DNA from 4 places in the Telluria sp. Soil_C_11 genome. Region 4 is predicted to be linked to each of the others. Evidence: predicted binding sites of a transcription regulator. Region 4 holds the regulator's gene; each other region holds the start of a gene.

Region 1 (5,693 bases), on a different contig from region 4:
CTCCACGCCGGCGCATTTGCTGCGCGGGTCCGTTTCAAGCAGGGAGTTCAGTGCGCCTGCGCGCAGCTCGGGCGGAGCGGACATCGGGTGATTACCTGGTGCGAAAAAGGCGAAGTGTACCAAATCCGCGGCTGCGGCGAGGACCTGGCCGGGGCGTCCATCTCAGTCCCGCACGCCGGGCACGGGCTGCCCGCGCAGGGCCGGCTCGTCGCTGGCCTTTTCGTCCTTCAGCTCCTTGCTGAGGAAGTAGTTGAGCGCAGTCCGGATCACCGCGATCGCCGCCAGCTTGCCGATCCGCTCCCAGGTCGGCGCCACCGAGGTCGACAGGATGTCGGCCGCCAGCTGCAGTTCCAGCGCCAGCGTCAGGTAGCGCGCGAACGCCAGCCGGATCGGCACGAAGCTGCCGCCCCGTTCCGCCAGCAGGTGGCGGGCCAGGGCCACGATGACGATCCCCACGCCGGCGGCGATCACCAGCGCACCGAGCGCTTCGACCAGCAGGCGCAGCCACTCGACGTAGATCCGTACCTGTTCCTCGACCTGCTCGAACAATCTCCGCTCCCTTGGTGGTTATGCAATCGGCCCGCCAGGATTGCAAGGGTGCTGGCGCACTGTCACGGCCGATGCCAAATCTGCAACAATATTCGTAACATACTGAATTTCGTGGCGGACTGACGCACGGATAGCAGATGAGTCGAACCGGCCCTCGCACGGCGGGTTCGCAACGGACGGCGGACACGTTTTTCCACCTTTTCGATCGCAGTCAGTGCACGCGACGGCACCGCAGGGTCGAGGTCCAGCTGTCGAGATCGACCTCCTCGCGCATGTCGGCGCAGGCGTCCAGCAGCTTGGCGATCTCGCGCCGGCCCAGGCCGGCGTTCAGGGTCAGGCGCACCAGCGCGCGGTTCTTCGGCGTCGCCGGGGCGCAGAACACGGCGCCCTGGATGCCGCGGTTCTCCAGCGCCTTGCGCAGCACCAGGGTCTTCGGTTCGGTGCCGACTTCCAGCGAGATGATCTGCTCGCTGCCCTCGCCGATGCAGTAGCCGAGCCGTTCGAGGCCGCTGCGGACCTCGGCGGTGATGCGGCGCAGCGCGGCGCGGCGGGCGTCGGCCCGTTCGATGAAATCGATGGCGGCGTCGAACCAGGCCAGCTCGTGATTCAGCAGGCAGGAGCTGAAGATGGCCGGGCGCGACTCCGACAGGAAATAGGGCTTGAAGCGGCTCGAGCAGGTGATGATGCCGGCGCGTCCGGCGAAAGCCTTGGCCAGCGAGGCGGTGCGGAAGTGCACGCGGTCTTCGAGCCCGGCCGCGACCACCAGGCCGGCCCCGCGCGGCCCGTGGGTGCCCAGCGAGTGGGATTCGTCGACCACCAGCACGCTGCCGCTCTTCTCGGCCAGGGCGACCACGTCGTGCAAGGGCGCCAGGCTGCCGTCGGTGCTGTACAGGGCGTCGACCACGATCACCCCGGCGCCGTGCTTGTCGAGCTGGCGCTTCAGGTGATCCATATTGTTATGCAGGAAGGGGATGCCCTTGGCGCCGCCCAGCTGCACGCCGTCCCACAGCGAGGCGTGCGCCATGATGTCGAGGTAGACCGGCACCTCCGGCGCGGCGATGCTGTGCAGCAGTCCGACGTTGGCCGCCCAGCCCGACTGCGCCAGCACCGTCTCCTCGGCGTGCATGAAGTCGGCGAACTTGTGCTCGAGCCGGTGCTGCAGGCTGCCGGTCTGCAGGAATACCGCCGACATCAGGGCCTGGCCGCCGTTCGCCCGCAGGCAATCGGCCTGGGCCGCGAGCAGGCCCGGTTCGTTCGACAGGCAGAGGTAATCGTTACCGGCCAGCATGACCGCCCCCGGCCCCGGCCGCTTCCATACGTGCACGTGCTCGCCGCCCATCAGTTGCTCGATGCGGGTCACGTGGTGGGCATCCATCCTGCGGGTGACGAAGGACGGCATGTGCAGGCTGGCGCGGCGGGCATTGATCTGGTTGGTAGTCAGCATGGTCATTCTTCTTCTCCGGAAAAAAATTTAATTGTGTCAATACGTAAAGGTCGAGCTCGCCTCTTCGACACACAATTGACCGAGATCAATCTGGGTTGAGCAGATTCCGTCAAGCTCAACCGAAAATTGAGTGAAATCAATTTCGAAGTGACAAGTATCGAAAACGGACGGTCTACGACCGGGAGCTGCCGAGTGAAGAATCTGCTGTACAGGAGCGTCGCGAGCATGACTGCGCCGATCAGGGCGCGCTATCACCTGACCCGGCCAGCCTTGCTGCGGTGGCTGCTGCGCCAGGAGCAGCAGCAGGAGCACGCGGTGGTGCGCCTGCACTTCCTGGCCTGGGTCGGTTGCATCGGCATGCCCTTGTACTACTTCATCTGGACAACCTGGTTTCCACAGAGGTACGAGAGCTTGGACTTGCGTGGCGTGGGATTTGTTCTTTGCCTTCCGGCTTTATTGTTCCCGCGCAAATTCAAGGGAAAGTGGCTGCGCGTTTACGAATTCATCAGCGTGACCTATGTCATGCCTTTCTTCTTCAGCTACATGTTTTTGATGAACCAGGGATCGGCTGTTTGGGGCGAATCCCTGCTGCTGGCCCTGATCCTGCTGTTCCAGTTCGACACGCTGTGGGCGCTGGCGTCCTGCGCGACCGGCGCCCTGGCTGCCTGCGTCCTGTACATCCTGACCGGCGATCCGAGAGCGACCGCGGCCGGCTTCCACGCGATGCCGGTGGTGCTGGAGCAGGCGCCGATCTATGTCTTCACGATCGTGATCGTGGCCCTGACCAGGGTCGGGCGGCGGATGGTGGCGCGCGAAAAGCTGGCCGGCATGGCGCAGGCGCTGGGGATGGTGTCGCACGAGCTGCGCACGCCCCTGATCAGCATCTCCGCGAATATCCGCGGGATCGAGCGCGCCGCCGCCGGCTGGGAGGGCGGCGTGCCGGGGGCGCTGGCGCGCATCCGCTTCGAAGTGCGCCACATGAACCAGATGATCGATTTGTTCCTGATGTCGGCGGCGGCGATGAACCAGCACATGGCGCCGACCGAGCGGGTCTGCATGTCCGAGATGGTGCATGCGGTGATCGAGCGCTTTCCCTTCGCCAGCGAGGAGCAGCGCCTGCAGGTGGAGGTGGTGGTGCGCAGCGACTTCGCCTTCCTCGGCCGCCAGGAACTCGGCGCCGTCCTGCTGCTCAACCTGCTGCGCAATTCCCTGAAGGCCCTGCAGCGCGCCGGCAAGGGCAAGGTGCGGATCATCGTCGACGGCGCCCGCAGGCGTCCGCGCCTGCTGCTGATGGACAGCGGCTGCGGCATCCCGGCGCGCCAGCTGCCCTACATCTTCGAGCGCTTCTACTCCTACCCGGCGCATACCGGGTCCGGCATCGGCCTGGCCCTGTGCAAGGACATCGTGCACGCCTGGCACGGCAGGATCCGCTGCCGCTCGCGCGAGAACCTGTACACCGCGTTCGCGCTGGAATTCCCGCCCGCGCGGCGCGCCGCCGACGCGGCGCCGGCTCCCGTTTCCGCGCAAGCCCTTGATCACCGAGGCTTATCATGACGCTCCCGATCTACCAGCACCCGACCATGACCGTCCTGGTCGACGACAGCCCCAGCTTCCTCGACAGCCTGCGCTTCCAGCTGGGTCCCGCCTTTCCCAGCATCGGCTTCAGCGACACCGGCGCCGCCATTGCCTGGCTGCGCCAGCACGGCGCCGCCCCGGCCACCCTCGCCAGCCTGCTCTCGCCCAGCGTCGACACCTACACCCTCGCGCCCCAGCCCTACAACATCGCCCTGCACGTCGAACAGGTGTGCGGCATCCGCCGCCATCCGCAGCGCTTCATGACGCCGTCCGTGCTGGTGGTGGATTACGCGATGCCGGGCATGGACGGCATCGAATTCTGCGAGACGGTGCGCGACCTGCCGTGCCGGAAGATCCTGCTGACCGGCGTGGCCGACGAACGGGTCGCCATCGACGCCTTCAACCGCGGCCTGATCGACCGCTACGTGCACAAGAGCGACGTCCACGCCCTCGACCGCCTGGAGGCCGAGCTCACCGAGCTGCAGGAGAGCTACTTCCTGGCCCAGTCGGAGGCGCTGCGCATGCTGCTGGCCCTGCACGACTACAGCTTCGTCAACGACCCCGCCATCTGCGCCCTGGTGCGCGAACTCGGCGCGCGCCACAAGATCGTCGAGCACTACCTGTACAAGTCGCCGCCGGGCTTCCTGATGCATGACCGCGACGCCCGGCCCTGGCTGCTGGCCGTCGAGACCGAGCACAGCATGGACGCCCAGTTCGAGATCGCACTCGACGGCGGCGCCCCGCCCTCGCTGCTGGAAGCGCTCGAACAGCGCCGCGTGGTGCCGAACTTCAGCGACGGCGACGGCATGTACTCGGCCGTCCGCCACAAGGAATGGCACCGCTTCACCGCGCCGGCGCAGTCCTGCCACGGCCGCGAGCAATATTACTGGGCGATGTTCGCGCTCGATCCGGACATCCTGGACGGGCCGGTGGACTCCTTCGCGGACTTCCTGCGCAAGCATGGGGGCGGCGATTGAGCCTGGTTCAATCGTGTGCCGTACGGAAATTTCAAATGTTAAATTTACCGGGCAACAAGAAACGGAATTGCCGGTGTGCACCGTTCCGGGCGCGCCGGCGTCCCCATAAGGTTTGACAACCACAACGGAGATCGCATCGATGCACACCCTGTCCCGCAAGACGGTGGCCACTCTGCTGCCGCCCCTGTTCCTCGCCTGTTCCGTCCTCCTCGCCCCCCGGCCCGCGCAAGCCTATCCCGGCGGCGGCGGCGCCGCCAATGGCAAGGGTTTCGATACCTGCGCCGCGCCCTCCACCTCGCAGATGCAGGCATGGTGGACCAACACGCCCTGGAGCTTCGTCGGCGTCTACATCGGCGGCGCCGTGCGCGCCTGCTCGCAGCCGAACCTGACTTCGTCGTGGATGAACACCACCTACAGCCAGGGCTGGCGCCACAGCCTGATCTGGGTCGGTCCGCAGGCGCCCTGCACCACCTTCTCCAGCCGCATCAGCTACGACACCGCCACCGCCTACCAGCAGGGCAAGGACGAGGCGCTCAAGGCCTACAACGCGCTGGTCGCGCTGGGCATCACCAACAGCGCCACCGGCACCCCGGTCGTGTACGACATGGAAGGCTACAACAACGACGCTTCCTGCAAGGCGGCGGTGAAGCAGTTCCTGCAGGGCTGGGTGGACCAGCTGGCGGTGGCGCCGGCCCAGGTGGCCGGCGTCTACGGCTCGGCCTGCAACAGCTATTTCAGCGACCTCGCGACCATGGCGCGCCCGCCGCAATTCATCTGGGCCGCGAACTGGGACGGCAACCCCTCGACCTCGACCCTGTCCTGCATCAGCGGCACGTCCTGGTCCAACCACCAGCGCCTGAAGCAGTACCAGGGCGACCACAACGAGACCTATGGCGGCGTGACCCTGAACATCGACAGCAACTGCGCGAACGGCCCGCTGGCCCCGACCGGCGGCCTGAACTCGTCCAGCTCGTGCAACTGAGCGCCCGCCCACAGCATCCAGCCAGGAGTCCCATCATGCATCTCCATTCCTCCCTTGCCCTGTCCACCCTCTCCCTCGCCCTGCTCGGCCTGTCACCTGCCGCACACGCCGCACCGGACGCCGCGCGCGCCTGCGCCGCCGCCGACGTCAGGCTCAGCGCCGGCCC
Region 2 (5,693 bases), on a different contig from region 4:
GGTGGCACGGCATAGTCGTGGCGGTTGCTGGTGCGCTTGTAGTTGCCGTTCGAGCCGGTGAAGGGACGCGCGATCACGCGGCCGATGTTGTAGGGCTTGACCAGTTCATACGCCGCTTCGCACACTTCGTACAGGCGCTCCAGGCCGAAGGACTCTTCGTGCGCGGCGATCTGCAGCACCGAGTCGGCCGAGGTGTACAGGATCGGCTTGCCGGTGGCGACATGCTCGTCGCCCAGCTCGTTGATGATGGTCGTGCCCGAGGCGTGGCAGTTGCCCAGCCAGCCCGGCACGCCGGTGATCTCCTGCAGCTTGTCGGTCAGCTCTTTCGGGAAGCTCGGCACGGTCTTCGGGAAGTAGCCCCAGTCGAACAGCACCGGCACGCCGGCGATTTCCCAGTGGCCGCTCTGCGTGTCCTTGCCGGTCGACTGTTCGCGGGCGACGCCCCAGGCGCCGCTGAAGCCCTCGCGTTTCGCGAAGCCGGCCGGCCATTCGCCGCTGGCCTTGTGCGCGGCGGCGCCCAGGCCGATGCGTTCGAGGTTAGGCAGCGACATCGGCTTGCCTTCCTGCGCGGCCCATGCGGCGATGTGGCCGAGGGTGTTGGCGCCGAGGTCGCCGTACTTGTCGGCATCCGGCAGCGCGCCGAGGCCGAAGGAGTCAAGCAGGAGGATGAATGCGCGTGACATAAATTAGTTATCTCCAGAATCGAACCCGCGACCTTTCATTCGTCGCCCCCGCGAAGGCGGGGGTCCAAGTTTGCGTGCAACTCGACTGCTCTTGCAAACTTGGGTTCCCGCCTTCGCGGGAACGACGATTAGCCGCAGGGACGACGAATCAGGCGTTAGCGGTAGCGCCCAAACGCTCAATGAACGAATAAATCAGGGTAACCAGATCCTTGGCCGCCACCGCAGCATACTTCAGGGTCTGCTCGTGCGACAGCGGGAACGGGGTCAGGCCTTCGGCCAGGTTGGTGATGGCGGAGACGCCGGCCACCTTCAGGCCGCAGTGGCGGGCGGCGATCACTTCCGGCACCACCGACATGCCGACCACGTCGGCGCCCATGGTACGGAAGGCGCGGATCTCGGCGGCGGTTTCGAAGTGCGGGCCCGGGGTCGACAGGTACACGCCTTGGTGCAGGGTGATGCCCTTCTCTTTGGCGACGGTCTTGACCAGTTCGCGGGTCTCGGCGTCGTACGCGTTGGCCATGCTGAAGAAGCGCGGGCCGAAACGCTCGTCGTTCGGGCCGGCCATCGGGCTGCCCGGCAGCAGGTTGATGTGGTCGGTCAGCGCCACGATGCTGCCGGCGTCGACTTCAGGACGCAGCGAGCCGGCGGCGTTGGTCACGAACAGCAGTTCGCAGCCGATCAGCTTCAGGGTGCGCACCGCGGAGGTCATCACGCTGGCGCCGTAGCCTTCGTAGAAGTGGCCGCGGCCCTTCATGCAGGCGACCGGCACGCCGGCCAGGGTGCCGAGCACCAGTTCGCCGGCGTGGCCGTGCACCGTGCTGATCGGGAAGCCCGGCAGGTCGGCATAGCTGATCGCCACCGCATCGCTCATCTGCTCGGCCAGCACGCCGAGACCGGAGCCGAGGATGAGTGCCACGCGCGGCGCGAAACCGGGCTTGCGGGCACGGATGACGTCGGCGGCTTCGAATGGGGTGTTGCTGAGCATGGATGGCTTCCTTGTGAGATATCGCTGGAGTTCGGGTTCGTGCTGGGTGGACCGGAGAGGCCTTGTACTGCAGGGCTGCACCGATTGCGGGAATCCGGCGCACCAAAATAATCGAACTATGCATTATCGTGGATTGGTATGGCAAATACCAAATATTTGCTCGATTTATATATAGAATGTATAAATATGGATTCGCCCCTGTATGCATGGCGATACATCGTTCAGCCTGCCGCCGCCAGAGGGATGAACTGTTGCGTTGACGCTCGCCAAACAAATGTTTAACATCACAAACAATTGTTTATACCCATATCGACTGCCCCTGCCGTGACCGAGCACTCAAAAAAACAACAGTTGCTGGAACTGATCCGCGCGAATCCCTTCATTGCGCAGCAGGACCTGGCGGGCAGCCTGGGCCTGTCGCGCTCGGCCGTGGCCGGCTACATCGCGGGCCTGATCCGCGAGCGCAAGCTGCTCGGGCGCGCCTACGTCCTGCCGGACCGCCGTCCCGTCACCTGCATCGGCGCGGCCAACCTCGACCGCAAGCTGCGCTCGCTGGCCGGCATCGCCCTGCACACCTCGAATCCGGCCAGCCAGAGCGAATCCTTCGGCGGGGTCGCGCGCAACATCGCCGAGAATCTCGCACGCCTGGGCACGGCGGTTGCTTTACTGACGGCGACGGGCAAGGACAGCTCGGGCGCCGCCCTGCTCGCGCATGCGCAAACCCTCGGCATCGACACGGGCGGCACGCTGCAGCTCGAGGGCGTGGCCAGCGGCACCTACACGGCGGTGCTGGACCAGGATGGCGAGATGGTGGTCGCGCTGGCCGACATGGCCCTCTACGACCGCCTCGACCCGGCCTTCGTCGACAGCCGCCAGGCCCAGCTCGCGGCCAGCGCGCTGGTGGTGGCCGACCTCAACCTGCCGCTGGCGACGGTGGACGCCCTGCTCGCCCAGGCCCGGCGCAGCGAGGTGCCGCTGGTGCTGGTGGCGGTGTCGGAGCCGAAGATGGCGCGCCTGCCGCGCGACCTTGACGGCGTGCGCCTGCTGATCCTGAACCGCGGCGAGCTCGCCGCGCTGGCCGGACGCGAACTGGCCGGCGACACCGGGCTCGATGCGGCGGTGGCCGAGGTGCGGGCCCGGGGCGTGCGCGACCTGGTCGTCACGCGCGGCGCCGACGGCGTGCTGTTTACCCGCGGCGATGACATCGTGCGCCTGCACGCGGACGGCGCCGAGGTGGTCGACGTGACCGGCGCCGGCGATGCCTTTGCGGCCGCCGTGTGCTGGTCGCTGCTGCAAGATGGCGACGACCTCGAACTGGCCTGCCGCCGCGGCCTGAAGCTGTCCGCGCTGACCCTCGGCGTGGCGCAGACCGTGCACCCGCGGCTCGGACCGGACACTCTCATGAACACGAACACCCAGGACTGAACATGCAAGCCTTTCTCCAGTTTTCTCCCGAAGTGCAAGGCGCCCGCGCCGCCGGCAAGCCGGTCGTCGCGCTCGAATCGACCATCATCTCGCACGGCATGCCCTACCCGCAGAACGTGCAGACCGCGCGCGAAGTCGAGCAGGTGATCCGCGACGCCGGCGCGGTGCCGGCCACCATCGCCCTGATCGACGGCCGCATCTGCATCGGCCTGGCCGACGAACAGCTCGAGCTGCTCGGCCAGTCGAAGGACGCGATCAAGGTCAGCCGGCGCGACCTGGCCTATGTGCTGTCGCAGAAGAAGCTCGGCGCCACCACCGTGGCCGCTACCATGATCTGCGCGAAGCTGGCCGGCATCGAGGTCTTCGTCACCGGCGGCATCGGCGGCGTGCACCGCGGCGCCGAGACCAGCTTCGACATCTCGGCCGACCTGCAGGAACTGGCGCAGACCGGCGTGGCCGTGGTGTGCGCGGGCGTGAAGTCCATCCTCGACATCGGCCTCACCCTCGAATACCTCGAAACCCACGGCGTGCCGGTGGTGAGCGTCGGCCAGGCCGCCTTCCCGGCCTTCTTCACCCGCGACAGCGGCTTCCGGGCCGACTTCCAGCTCGACACGGCCGAGAACCAAGCGCGCTTCATCCGCACCAAGTGGCAGCTCGGCCTGGACGGCGGCGTGGTGGTCAGCAATCCGGTGCCGGAAGCCGCCGCCATGCGCAACGAAGAGATCGACGCCATCATCGCCCAGGCCCTGCGCGAGGCCGATGAACAGGGCGTGAAAGGCAAGCTTGTCACGCCTTTCCTGCTGGCGCGGATCAAGGAACTGACGGGGGGGCGCAGCCTCGCCACCAATATCGCGCTGGTCAAGCACAATGCCCTGGTCGGCGCCAAACTGGCCGTGGCGCTGGCACACACGGTTCACCAATCCTGACGGATCACCATGTCGATCGACCTGAAGCAGCTGAAATACTTCCTCGCCGTGGCCGAAGAAAAAAGCTTCAGCCGCGCCGCCGAACGCCTGCACATCTCGCAGCCGCCGCTGTCCCAGCAGATCATGAAGCTTGAAAGCGAGCTGGGGGTGCGCCTGTTCGCGCGCACCACGCGCAGCTTCGAACTGACGGTAGCCGGCAAGGCCTTCATGCAGGAAGCCTCCGACCTGCTGGGCCGCATGCGCATGGCGGTCGACACCATCCGCCAGATCGACCGCGGCGAAGTCGGGCGCCTGCGCGTGGGCATCGTCGGCTCGGCGATGTGGGGTCCGATCCCCGGCCTGCTGGAGCAGTTCCAGAGCCAGTTCCCGCGCGTGACCTGGACCATCCACGAACTCGGCCCGAACGAACAGTGGGATGCCCTGCGCGGCAGGCAGATCGACGTCGGCTTCTGGCGCGAGCCCAAGCGCGATGCGGACGAACTGAAGCACGCCAGCCTGCGCCAGGACCTGTGCTTCCAGGAGAACTACTGCGTGGCGGTCAACGCCCAGCATCCGCTGGCAAGCAAGGAGCACATCGACCTGCTGGATGTCGCCGGCGAACCGCTGCTGACCCTGCACCTCGACCAATCGGCCGAGCCGCGCTACCTGATCCAGTGCTGCGTGAACGCCGGCTTCCAGCCGACCATCTTCCAGGAAGCGGCCGAGCCGCAGACGCTGCTGGCGATGGTCGGCGCCGGCCTCGGTGTGGCGCTGATGCCGGAGACCACCGGCCGGATCGGCTGGCCGGGCGTGCGGTTCTTGCCGATCAAGGGGAATCCGCCGTCGGCCAACCTGTACATCACCTATCCGATCCAGGACGATGCGCCGGTGGTGCGGGCGTTCCTGAAGATCGTGAATCCGGAAGGCGAATAGGCATCGCGGTTAGAATGGGTTCTCGAAACCCTGTGAAAGCACCACCATGAAAAAGACCGACCTGGCCAAGTTCGACGCCAAGAAGCTGATGAACCAGGCTGGCCCGCGCGGACCATCCTTCGGCACTGCCGAGACGGCGCCCGTCGACCGGCGCGAGCAGCGCGAGCGCGACCGCGCCCTTGGGCTGGTGCCGTTCGCGGTCAAGCTGAATGGCGACCTGGTCAGGCAGTTGCAGGCCATGGCCAGGGAACGCGGGCTCGACATGAACGAACTGGTTGCCGACCTGCTCCAGAAAGGCCTGGCCGGATAAGCCTCAGTGCGTGGCGCCGCCCGCCAGCGCCACGTCATTCTCCACCGCCAGCGCCACCTCGACCGCGACGCGCAAGCCCGCCACGATCTCCTCCAGCGTCATCGAAGCCGTCGGCTGCACGGGATAAGCCTCCGCCTGCTCCGGCAGGAAAGGCACATGGATAAAACCTGCCTTGACCGGCAAACCGCGCAGGTGGTGCATCAGCGCATAGAACACATGGTTGCACACGAAGGTGCCGGCGGTCTGCGACACGCCCGCCCCGATGCCCCGCTCGCGGATCGCCGCCGCCATGGCCTTGATCGGCAGGGTCGTGAAATAGGCCGCCGGGCCGTTTGCGACGATGGGAACGTCGACCGGCTGCTGCCCGAGGTTGTCGGCGATGCGGGCATCGTCGACGTTGATGGCGATCCGCTCGATCGAGATCTCGGGCCGCCCGCCGGCCTGGCCGACCG
Region 3 (5,693 bases), on a different contig from region 4:
TCGCACACCACGAGCGGGTTGGTGACCTGGACTTCCGTTAGCGCCCGCCGGGTGGTGAGAACGTCGACCCGATCATCCTCGACAAGCAGAATCGGCTTCGCGGAAGAGTTCATGGCTCCCCCAGTTGGGTTTGGCGGTGCGTCTTCGGCATGGTGAAATAAAACGTGCTGCCCTCTCCGGGAACCGAGTCGAGCCACACCCTGCCTCCCTGCAGCTCGACGATCCTCTTGACCAAGGCCAGGCCGACGCCGGTGCTCTCGATGCGGTCGCGCGGGGCCAGCGTCTGGAACAACTGGAAAATGCGCTCGAAGTGGCGCCGCTCGATGCCGATGCCGTTATCTGCGACCGAAAAGCGCCAGTAATCACCCTCGTCGCTGCAGCTCACGGCGACCTGCCCCTCGGGCTTGTCCATGTACTTGATGGCGTTCGAGATCAGGTTATGGAAGACCTGCCGGATACGCGTGGGTTCCGTCCAGATCACCGGGAGCCCGGGCGCGACGGCCACCACGATCGACGGCGGCGGCGACAGCAGGTCCACGGTTTCCGCCAGCGCTGCATTCAGGTCGACGACCCGCAGCGCGCCTCCTTCGCGCCCCACGCGCGAATACTGGAGGATGCCATCGATCAGGCTTCCCATCCGATGCACACGACCGATGAGCAGGCGCATGTGCTCCCGGCCTTCATCGTCGAAACGGTCCGCATAGTCCGTCACCAGCCAGTCTGCGAGCGCGCCGATTGCGCGCAATGGCGCTTTCAGGTCGTGCGAGACGACGTGTGCAAAATTGCCCAGTTCTTCGTTGGCGCCTCGCAGTTCCTTCAGTAGGTTATCGGTATGTCTTTCGCTCTCCTTGCGTGCGGTAATGTCACGGACCAGTCCCGTGAACATCCGTGTTTCGCCGATCCGCATTTCCGTGACCGCCAGCTCCATGGGGAACAGCATGCCGTCCTTGCGCAACCCATGCACTTCGCGGCCGATGCCGATGATCCGCCGTTCGCCGGTACGGAGATAATGGCGCAGGTAGCCGTCGTGGCGTTCACGGTCCGGGAACGGCATCAGGACGGACACGTTACGCCCGGCCAGTTCCCGCTCCGTGTAGCCGAACATGCGCTCCGCGGCCGGGTTGACGCGCTCGATCAGGCCGCGCTCGTCGATGGTGATGATGCTGTCCGCCGCGGTCTCGAACACGGCGCGCATGCGCGCTTCGCTGTCGCGCAGCGCCTGCTCGGCGCCGGCCCTGGCACGCATGTCGTGGACCGTGGCCAGCGTCAGCGAAGTCTCCCCGGCGTCAAGTCGCGACAGGCTGATCTCGACGGGGAACTGCCCGCCAGCCTGGTCGACGGCCATGAAGCGCCCGCTGCCCATGGCGCGTGTGCGGCCGGCGTGACGCCGCAAGTCTGCGTGCGAAGTGCGCAGGTCTGCCGGCACCAGGACTTCGACCGGTTCGCCGATCAATTCCTCGAGGGGCCAGCCGAACAGTGCGGAGAGCGGAGTATTGGCGCAGACAATGACGCCGGCGGCGTCGCACACCAGCATCGGGTCACGAGCCGCGGACAAAAGCCAGTCGAGGCTGGCGGAGGCGTGATCGGGATCCATGATCTGAGCGTAAATACATGAACTCGGCCATCTTAAAGACTATTTTGCTCAGCATCAAAGCCAATGAGCGAATTTTCAGGACTTTTTGCGAAAGTTTAGCTCTTTTTGATCTGCATCAAGTGAAGATTAGACGCCGGCAAACCAGGGGCATACAGTAGCGTCGAAGGTCTCGCTCCGCCATCGATCAATGCTCCTGCAAGGAACCTGGAATGTACAAGACCATTGTAGTTCACGTCGACGGCAGTCCTCAGCAGCACAGCCGTCTGCGCGCCGCGGCACAACTGGCTGCCGCCCACGAGGCCCACCTGATCGGCAGCGGGATGACCGGAATGTCATGGCTCGACTTTGCCCTGCTGACCGGGTCGATGGGTGCGCCGATGATGCCGAACAGCGATTATCAGGGCCTGAGGGATGCGGTCAGCGTCCGCCTGGACGAGTTCACGCAACAGGCTCGCCACCTGGGCGTAGCCTCTCTCGAAGCGCGCCTGGTGGAGGACGAGCCGGGCTTTGCCCTGCTGATGCAGTCGCGTTACGCCGACTTGACGATCTTGAGCCAGGACGTTGCGCCCATATCCAGTCCCGAGCTCCCGTTCGTCCCGCGCGTGCGCCGCCTTCCGGAACATGTCACGCTTCATGGTGCCCGTCCTGTACTGGTCATACCGGAATCGTACGACGGCGGACCGATTCCTGGCACAGCCGTCGTCGGCTGGGACGGCAGCATGCAGGCGATCCGTGCCATCGAAGGAGCCTTGCCCCTGCTGCAGCAGGCCGGCAGCGTGAAGCTAGCCCTGATCAACCCCGACCAGCTGACCGAACTGCACGGCGAAGAGCCTGGCGCCGACATGGCTCTCTACCTCGCCCGCCAGGGGGTGCAGGTCGATGTCATCGTCGAACGCACCCGTTCCACGGCGGGAGATGCCCTGATGTCGCTGGCGCGTACCAGCGGCGCCGGCCTGCTCGTCACGGGCGCCTATGGGCACAGCCGTTACCGTGAATGGGTGCTGGGGGGCGTGACACGCGAACTGCTGGAACGTTCGCCGCTACCGCTGCTGCTGGCGCACTGAGCGATGACCGGCGAACCGTTACCGGTTCTCCCCGGCTCCGGGCGCCAGCCGAAGGCTCATCAGCATGGTGCCGTCGTCGGCGGATTGCATGTCGAAGCCGCAATGGAGGGCCAGCGCATGCATCCGTAGGTTGTCGGCCAGCGCCGCGCCGCGCACCAGACCGAGGCCCCGCGCGCGGCAATAATCGAGCAGGCAGCCCATCAGCAGGCTGCCCAGGCCGCGGCCCTTCAGGTCGGAGCGTACGACGATGGCGAACTCGCCTTCCGTCTCGTCGGGATCGATCGCAACCCGCACCACGCCCAGGGTCTCGTCGCGCCCGTCCTTTGACCGGGTGGCGATGAACGCCATCTCCCGCGCATAGTCGATCTGGGTGAAGCGCGCCAGCTGGGCCGCGGGCAGGTCGCGCATCAGCCCGAACATCCGGAAATGCACGTCTTCCGGGCTCAGCGCGTGGAAGAATTCCTGGTGTGCCTGCGCATCCTCGGGCCGGATCGGACGCACCGTCAGGCGGCCCACGCCGCTGTCGACGCGCCGCTCCAGCCGGTCCGGATACGGCAGGATGGCCAGGCGGGCGAGCGGATCCCGGCCGGGAGGCACTGGCACCAGCCGCATGCGTGCGTCCAGTGCCACCACGCCGTCGGCTCCGGCGAGCAGCGGGTTGATGTCGAGCTCGGCCAGCTCGGGCAGGTCGGCTGCCAGCTGGCCCACCCTCACCAATACGTCGTAGAGCGCTTCCATCTTCACGGCCGGATAATCGCGGAACCCTGCCAGCATCCGCGCCACGCGCGTGCGGCCGACCAGGTCGGCGGCCAGCACGCGATTCAGCGGCGGCAGCGCGACCGCCTGGTCACTGTTCACCTCGACCGTGACGCCGCCATGGCCGAACAGGATCACCGGGCCGAACAAGGGGTCGGTAGTGACCCCGACGATCAGCTCGTGGGCATGCGGCAGACGCGCCATCGCCTGTACCGTGAAGCCGGCAATGCAGGCCTGTGGCAGCAGCTTGCGCACCCTCGCGAGCATTGCCTCGGCGGCGTGTGCCAGCGCCGTTTCGTCGGCCAGGTCCAGCGCGACGCCGCCGATGTCGCTCTTGTGCGCAATGTCCGGCGAAAGTATCTTCAAGGCGACGGGGTAGCCGATCCGGGCCGCTGCCTTCACAGCCTCCGTTGCATCGCGCACGGTGACGGTGGGCACCACCGGGATGCCATAGGCGGCAAGGATCGCCTTCGCGTCCGCCTCCCCGACTTTACTTGTCCCGTGGTCGAGCAGCATGTCGACACGTGCGCGCGCGACTTCCCGTTCCGGTGGCGCCATCGATCCCGCCGCCGGAACCTGCATCAGTACCTGCTGGTTGCGCTGGTAGCCGACCAGTTGCAGGAAACCGCGTACGGCTTCCTCGGGGGTGTCGAACACCGGCAGCCCCGCATCGGCGCACAGTGCGCGCGCCTGTTCCACGCTGGCGCCGCCGAGCCAGCAGCACAGCACTGGCCGCGTGGCGGTCCGCAGCAGCGGCAGCAGCGCCCGCGCGATCTCGGCGCTCGGGACGATGGCCGTCGGCGCATGGATCACGAGCACGGCATCCGCATCCGGCTCGTCCAGCAAGGCTTGCAGGGCAAGGCGGTAGCGTCCCACCGGCGCGTCGCCGATGATGTCGACCGGGTTGCCATGAGACCAGGTGGACGGCAGTCCGGCGGACAGGCGCTCCACGGTGACGCCCGCCAGGCGCGCGAGCTGGCCGCCGCCCGCGACCAGCGCATCGGTCGCCATCACTCCCGGTCCGCCGCCGTTGGTCAGGATGGCCAGCCTCGGACCGGCAGGCCGGCGCGGCTGGGCCAGGATCGCCACGGCATCGAACAGCTCCTCGGTGGTATGGACCCGCAACATTCCGGCGCGACGGATCGCGGCGTCATAGACCAGGTCGGAGCCCGCCAGGGCGCCGGTATGGCTGAACGCGGCATGTGCCGCTTCAGCCACCCTTCCCGCCTTGACGATGACGGTCGGCTTGGCGCGTGCGGCACTGCGCGCTGCAGACATGAACTTGCGCGCCTGGCGCACGCTTTCGGCGTACAGCAGGATCGCGTCAGTGCCCGGATCGCTTGCCAGGTAGTCCAACAGGTCGCCGAAGTCGACGTCAGTGCCGTCGCCCAGCGACACGAAGCATGAGAACCCGATCTGGCGGGCGCGCGCCCAGTCCAGCACCGCAGTGACGAGTGCGCCGGACTGTGCAACGAAAGCGATTCGTCCCGGCAGCGCCGCCACCGGTGCGAAACTGGCGTTCAGCGCGCTGCCAGGCGCCAGCAGCCCGACGCAGTTCGGGCCGAGGATGCGCAGCAGGTAGGGCCGCGCGGCGTCCAGCATTGCCTGGCGCAGGCTGCGTCCATCGTCGCCGGTGGCGTCGAGCCCGGCGCTGAGGACGACGACCGCGCGGCAGCCGAGCTTGCCGAGCCGGGCGACAATGCCTGGAACCGTGTCGGCCGGGGTGCACACCAGCGCCAGCTCCGGCGCTCCCGGCAGGTCGCCGACATCGCGGTACACCGGCAACTCCTCGAGCTGGCGATACTTCGGATTTACCGGCCAGATCTTGCCGCGAAAGCCTGCACTGACGAGGTTGGCAAGAACCGTCGCGCCGACGCTGGCCGGCCGACTGGAAGCGCCGACGACGGCTACTGTGCCCGGACGAAAGAAGTGCTGCAGGTTCCGTACACTCATCGTTATACCCTCATGACGTTGGCGTTTCGCAAAGCCTAGCGAAGCCGCCTGCATAAATTTTGATGGAGGTCAAAATAGACGTAACTAAGTGTGCTAATTGCGGCGTCCTTGTAGACATGAGAGGCAGTGCGCACTAGGCTCATCGGGTGAAGGATTCCATGCCGGAGCACCAAATGGCTTACAAGACGATCCTCGTGCATGCCGACCTGAGCGACGCTGCGATCACCCGGATCCGCTGCGCTGCCCGCCTGGCACGGCAGTGCGGAGCCCATCTGGTCGGCGCGGCGCCGACCGGGATCTCGCGCTTCGTACCGCCCGAGGCGTTC
Region 4 (5,693 bases):
TGGGGCCTGTACGCCGAGCGGCTGGCGGTGGAGCAGGGCTGGTACGACGGCGACATCCCGGGCCTGCTCGGCGCGCTCGGCTCGGAACTGTTCCGCGCGCGGCGCCTGGTGGTCGACACTGGCCTGCACACCAAGGGATGGACGCGCCAGCAGGCGATCGACTACGGCATCGGCGCGCAGGAAGTCGAGCGCTACGTGGCCTGGCCGGGCCAGGCCTGCGCCTACATGGTCGGCATGCTGCGCATCCTCGAACTGCGCGACCAGGCCAGGAAGGAGCTGGGCGACAGGTTCTCGCTGCCGGCTTTCCATGACGTGGTGCTGAAGAATGGGTCGGTGCCGCTGGATGTGCTGGGGGAGATCGTGCAGCGTTGGGTGGCCCGGCAGAAGCAGGCTTGAACGCTGACGTTCTAGCCGGAAGGGCCCGCCGGTGGCTGCCGGTGTTCCGGCGGTATCGGCGGGTCCGATCTCATGGCGGCGGCTTTGCCGACTGGACGCTGGCCTGAAGGGGACGGTTCCCGATAATGTGCTCTATCATCCAGGATAAACGGCTGTTCCGCGCGGTCGAGGACAGGCGAGCCGCTCCGCAATCCGCCGCGGTCGCACTCGATGTCATGCGAGGCACTGAACGGTTGCTCGACGATGCCGATGGGGCGGGAAAGGTAGCTCATGAAGATATATCTGGACGATGAGAGGACGACGCCGGAAGGCTGGCACCGCGTCTACTGGCCCGACGAGGCAATTCTGCTGCTGGAAACAGGGCAAGTCACGGAGATCAGCCTGGACCATGACTTGGGAGACGATGAACGCGGTACCGGGTATGACGTCGTCTTGTGGATAGAAGAAGCCGTGATCACGAGGGGATTCATCCCTCCGAAAATCCTGGTACATTCTGCGAATTCCTCGGCACGTCTAAAGATGGAACTCGGCATCCAGTCCATTGTCGAGAGAGCGCGGGGAACGAGGTAATGCGTCGTCGCTTGCCGACTGCCCCAAACCGGCGGCAGGGCAGGGCCATCGTCCGCAAAAAACCGAAGCATCGACTCGAAGAACGCACGGCAAGTCCGGAACCGATGCAACCACGCACAGGATAACCGCCCATGCTCAGTCGTTCAAGCCTAGCGCCTCCCACCCCTGCGGCGCAAGCTTCACGTACAGCTTTTCCTTCTGCTTCTGCTCGCCATCGATGTTCCGCCCAAGGTCAGGAAAAGCCTCCTTGACCTGCGGCTTCCTGGCCCAGTCGGCCACGTTCGACAGCTTGTAGGTATAGATGACGGCGGATTCCTGGTGGTCGCCCACCTTGGACGGATCGGCCCAGCGCAGGACCTTGGACAGCGACTTGCGGCCCCAGCACATGCGCGGCTCGCGCCCGGCCACTGTGCGAAGGTAGGGTTTCGCGGCATCGGTCATCGTATAGCGCCTGACCTTCAACTTCGATCCGCCACTCGGCAATTCCGTGTCCTCGCCCCTGGCCAGGCCCGCTGATTCCAGCGCCGCCATCTGGCCCGCGACGCCGTCCGGATACAACTTCTGCTGGCGAATGTCGATGTCGTACACGTCGACCGGCCACTTGATGGGGGCCAGGCACAACTCGCCCTTCTTGTCGAAGTACTGGCTGACGGCGGCGGCGAAGTTCTTTTCGTTGGCGGAGGTCTTGCTGTCGCAGGCCGACAGCGCGGCGGACAATGTCACGCCGAGGAGCAGGGAGATGGCGGTCGTTTTCATGGTGATGTCATTGTACCAAGGCTGCGGCGGCCCGCCAGCTCCTGCTCGAGCTTCGCGTCGCGGCCATAGATATCGGCGGCGAAGCGCGGATTGCCTTCGCCGTCGACGCTGGCGGTGGCGTAGAAAATCACCACCGGAATCGCCCGGGCCAGGTCGACGTGCCGGGTCGGCCCCGGTTGCAGTGCGCCCTGGATCCTGTCGGCGTTCCACTTCTGCTGCCGGCCCAGCACGTACTGGGCCAGGGCGGCCGGATGCTCGACGCGGATGCAGCCGTGCGACAGGTCGCGCCGGCTGCGCTGGAACAGCTCGCGCGCCGGGGTCGAGTGCAGGTAGATGTCCATCGGGTTCGGCATCGCGAACTTGATCGCACCCAGCGAGTTCTTCGGTCCCGGGCGCTGGCGCACGCGCGCCCGGCCCGCCTTGAGGTCGGCCACGCTGGCGCCCGGCGGCACCGTCTCCATCTCGTTCTGCGCGAGGTAGGCAGGGTTGCGCGCGAGTTTCGGCAGGATTTCCTTTTCCAGGATGCTGCGCGGGACGTTCCAGTACGGGTTGAACTCGAGGTAGCGCATCTGGCCGACGAACAGCGGGGTCTCCGTCTTGAGCGCGGTGCCGACCACCACCCGCATCTCGAGCGGCGGCTCGGCGCCGGGCGCATCGCCGCCGCCGTTCTGGAACGCCCACAGGCGGTACGCCGGCAGGTCGACCACGATCAGCGGGCCGCGGCCCAGATCAGGGAGCCAGCGCAGGCGCTCGAGCGTCAGTTCGAGCTGGCGCACGCGCTTCGCCAAGGGCACGTTGAGGGCGTCGATGGTGCCTCGGCCCAGCACGCCATCGTCAAGCAGCCCATGCCGCGCCTGGAAGCGCTCGACGCCCTCGGCCATCGGCTCGCTGTAGGTGCCCTCGGCCGGCGGCGGGGCATCGGCCGGCAGGTCGCCCAGCAGCACCAGGCGCTTGTACAGCGCCGTCGCGGCCGGGTAGGCGCCGCCGGGCACGACCTTGGCGTCCGGTTTCGGCAGCGCCGGCCAGGCTTGCCGGGACAGCTCGCGGTAATGCGCCAGCGCCGCCTTGACCCGGCCGTACTGGTTCAATTGGGGCTCGGCCGCCTGCACCGCGGCCTGCAGCTTGCCGCCGGCGAGTCCGGCGCGCAGGCGTTCGACCGGGTCGTACTGCTTCAGGCGCGCATCGGGCAGGCGGGTATGGTATTCGGAGCGCACGCGGCCGACGCGCAGGTCGGCCAGGTAGTGCAGCATCGCCGCGGTGAGCGCGACGTCGAAACGGGCGATATCGGCGTCGCCCGCGCTCAACTGGCGCTGCAGCGCGTCGGCGCCATAGTCGCGCGGGTCCAGGCCCTGCAGCCTGGCCTGGCGCAGCACCCATAGTGCGGCCGCGGCGGTCGACGGATTCCAGGCGGGGGCGTATTTGCGCGGGGCGTAGAAGCGCTCGAGCCAGCCGCGTTCGTCGTAGGGGCCCGAGGGCGCCGCGGACGACTGTGTGGCCTGGACGGCCAGGGTGCGGATGGTGGCGGGGATGGGCTGCGCGAGGGTGGAGCAGGGGACGAGTGCCACGGCTGCGCAAAGCGCGAGGGCGGCGCCGATTTTCTTGCTGAGTTTCATTGTTACCTTCGGACTTCGGCAACCGTACGTTGCCGATCCGAATCATACCCGTTCAGCGATACCGATGCGCTAGCCAGGCGTGCGCCCTCACGCCATCGGACTGCACTGCTCGGTCCCGGCCGCCATCGCCTTCAGGCGCGCCGGTTCGAGCAGGATCACTTCGCGCTTGTCGACCTGCACCAGCCCCATCTTCTTGAAGCGCGACAGCAGGCGGCTGATGCTTTCGATGGTCAGGCCGAGGTAGTTGCCGATGTCCTCGCGCGACATGCGTAATTGGAAACTGTTGGCCGCGTAGCCGCGCGCGGCGTAGCGGGCGGACAGGTTCACCAGGAACACGGCGAAGCGCTGCTCGGCGCGCATATTGCCCAACAGAAGCATGACGTTCTGTTCGCGCGTGATTTCCTGGCTCATGATGCGGTGGAAGTGGCGCAGCAGGGCTGGCACGTGGCCGAACAGGTCTTCCAGGCTGGCGAAGGGGATTTCGCAGACTTCGCTGTCTTCCAGCGCCACGGCGTCGCAGTGGTGGCGGTCGCCGCTGATCGCATCCATGCCCAGCAGCTCGCCGGCCATCTGGAAACCCGTGATCTGGGCTTCTCCGGCCGCGTTCACCTGGTAGGTCTTGAAATGGCCGAAGCGCACCGCGTACAGGTTGCGGAAGGGCTCGCCCATCCGGTACAGCGGCTCGTCGCGTTCGAGGCGGCGGCGCTTGCCGATGATCTTGTCGAGGCGGTCGATGTCCGCATCCTCCAGGCCCATCGGCAGGCACAGCTGGTGCATGCTGCATGCCGAGCAGCTTGCCTTCAGCGCCTGCACGTTCAGGGGCTTGTCGTCGTTCGGAAAGTGGATGGCCTGGAGCATCGGAAAGAAGAGGCGGTGGCGGTAAATACCTTGATTATACGGCCCGTTGTCACGCCCGGGGCCGCCTGCTGGCCTGCTGGCCGGCCTTCTGTCCATACTTTGTGGCATTTTCGCCGTGCCAAAGCCGTTCGCGGCCCGGACCTGCCTTGTCACACTGCCAATCGTGCGCGGCCCGGCCCATGCTAGATTCTGCACACGACAATATGCGGGGGACTTCCATGTTCGGTTTGGCGGCATTGGACCTGGCGCGCGTGCAGTTTGCGTTCACGATGTCGTTCCACATCCTGTTCCCGGCCATCACCATCGGCCTGGCCAGCTACCTTGCCGTGCTGGAACTGTGCTGGCTGAAGACGAAACGCCAGGTCTTCGTCGACCTGTACCACTTCTGGCTGAAGATCTTCGCCGTCAACTTCGGCATGGGCGTGGTCTCGGGCATCGTGATGGCTTACCAGTTCGGCACCAACTGGAGCTATTTTTCGGAATACGCCGGCGCCATCACCGGGCCGCTGCTGGCCTACGAAGTGCTGACCGCGTTCTTCCTCGAGGCCGGCTTCCTGGGCGTGATGCTGTTCGGCTGGACCCGGGTCGGGCCCGGGCTGCACTTCCTGGCCACCTGCATGGTGGCGCTCGGCACCCTGATCTCGGCCACCTGGATCCTCGGCTCGAACAGCTGGATGCAGACCCCGCAGGGCTATGCCATCGTCGAGGGCCGCATGGTGCCGGTCGACTGGCTCAGGATCATCTTCAATCCGTCGTTCCCGTACCGGCTGACGCACATGGCGATCGCGGCCTTCCTGTCGACCGCGCTGTTCGTCGGCAGCTCGGCCGCCTGGCACCTGCTGAAGGGACGCGGCAACGAGGCGGTGCGCACCATGCTGTCGATGGCGATGTGGATGGTGCTGGTGGTGGCGCCGATCCAGGCCGTGGTCGGCGACATGCACGGCCTGAACACCCTGCAGCACCAGCCGGCCAAGATCGCCGCCCTCGAAGGGCACTGGCAGAACGAAGGCGACAAGCCCTTGCCGCTGCTGCTGTTCGGCATCCCGTCGATGGAGGACGAGGAAACCAGGTTCGCGGTCGGCATCCCGCGGGTCGGCAGCTGGATCCTGACCCATACCTGGGCCGGCCAGATCAAGGGCCTCAAGGAATTCCCGCCCGACCAGCGGCCGAACTCGCTGATCATCTTCTGGAGTTTCCGACTGATGGTCGGGCTGGGCCTGCTGATGATCGCGCTGGGCGCCTGGAGCCTGTGGCTGCGCGTGAAGAAGCGGCTGTTCGACAGCCGCGGCTTCCTGCGCATGGCCATGTGGATGGGACCGGCGGGCCTGCTGGCGGTGCTGGCGGGCTGGATCACCACCGAGGTCGGGCGCCAGCCCTGGGTCGTGTACGGCGTGCTGCGCACCGCGGACGGCGCCTCGAAGATCACGGCCGGGCCGCTGGCGCTGAGCCTGGCGGTGTTCGTGGTGGCCTATTTCTTCGTGTTCGGGGTCGGCATCGCCT

The links. The regulator FNR, encoded in region 4, switches genes on or off when oxygen is low (the NO sensors DNR and NnrR bind a similar motif). The targets are predictions, from matches to a motif close to TTGATNNNNATCAA.
Region 1: cqsA (alpha-hydroxyketone-type quorum-sensing autoinducer synthase) is a predicted target of FNR. The motif match lies at 2,069-2,082, and genes of this name have one in related genera.
Region 2: AC3A6M_RS06510 (carbohydrate kinase) is a predicted target of FNR. The motif match lies at 1,925-1,938, and genes of this name have one in related genera.
Region 3: AC3A6M_RS14490 (universal stress protein) is a predicted target of FNR. The motif match lies at 1,700-1,713, and genes of this name have one in related genera.

What each region holds. Positions count from the first base shown of each region.
Region 1 is NZ_JBDGIN010000007.1:191,864-197,556, forward strand. It holds gene AC3A6M_RS14075 (ferritin-like domain-containing protein) at 1-84, opposite strand, end outside; gene AC3A6M_RS14080 (DUF1622 domain-containing protein) at 163-549, opposite strand; gene cqsA (alpha-hydroxyketone-type quorum-sensing autoinducer synthase) at 761-1,999, opposite strand; gene AC3A6M_RS14090 (sensor histidine kinase) at 2,219-3,547, shown strand; gene AC3A6M_RS14095 (response regulator) at 3,544-4,545, shown strand; gene AC3A6M_RS14100 (DUF1906 domain-containing protein) at 4,685-5,527, shown strand; gene AC3A6M_RS14105 (DUF4232 domain-containing protein) at 5,563-5,693, shown strand, end outside.
Region 2 is NZ_JBDGIN010000003.1:209,749-215,441, forward strand. It holds gene AC3A6M_RS06500 (phosphopentomutase) at 1-683, opposite strand, end outside; gene xapA (xanthosine phosphorylase) at 832-1,668, opposite strand; gene AC3A6M_RS06510 (carbohydrate kinase) at 2,020-3,093, shown strand; gene AC3A6M_RS06515 (pseudouridine-5'-phosphate glycosidase) at 3,096-4,019, shown strand; gene AC3A6M_RS06520 (LysR family transcriptional regulator) at 4,029-4,931, shown strand; gene AC3A6M_RS06525 (hypothetical protein) at 4,978-5,241, shown strand; gene pcp (pyroglutamyl-peptidase I) at 5,245-5,693, opposite strand, start outside.
Region 3 is NZ_JBDGIN010000007.1:278,611-284,303, forward strand. It holds gene AC3A6M_RS14480 (response regulator) at 1-113, opposite strand, end outside; gene AC3A6M_RS14485 (sensor histidine kinase) at 110-1,594, opposite strand; gene AC3A6M_RS14490 (universal stress protein) at 1,804-2,658, shown strand; gene AC3A6M_RS14495 (bifunctional acetate--CoA ligase family protein/GNAT family N-acetyltransferase) at 2,677-5,421, opposite strand; gene AC3A6M_RS14500 (universal stress protein) at 5,541-5,693, shown strand, end outside.
Region 4 is NZ_JBDGIN010000002.1:371,305-376,997, forward strand. It holds gene AC3A6M_RS04580 (DUF885 domain-containing protein) at 1-396, shown strand, start outside; gene AC3A6M_RS04585 (cyclic-phosphate processing receiver domain-containing protein) at 667-966, shown strand; gene AC3A6M_RS04590 (hypothetical protein) at 1,102-1,722, opposite strand; gene AC3A6M_RS04595 (L,D-transpeptidase family protein) at 1,719-3,335, opposite strand; gene fnr (fumarate/nitrate reduction transcriptional regulator Fnr) at 3,423-4,193, opposite strand; gene AC3A6M_RS04605 (cytochrome ubiquinol oxidase subunit I) at 4,412-5,693, shown strand, end outside.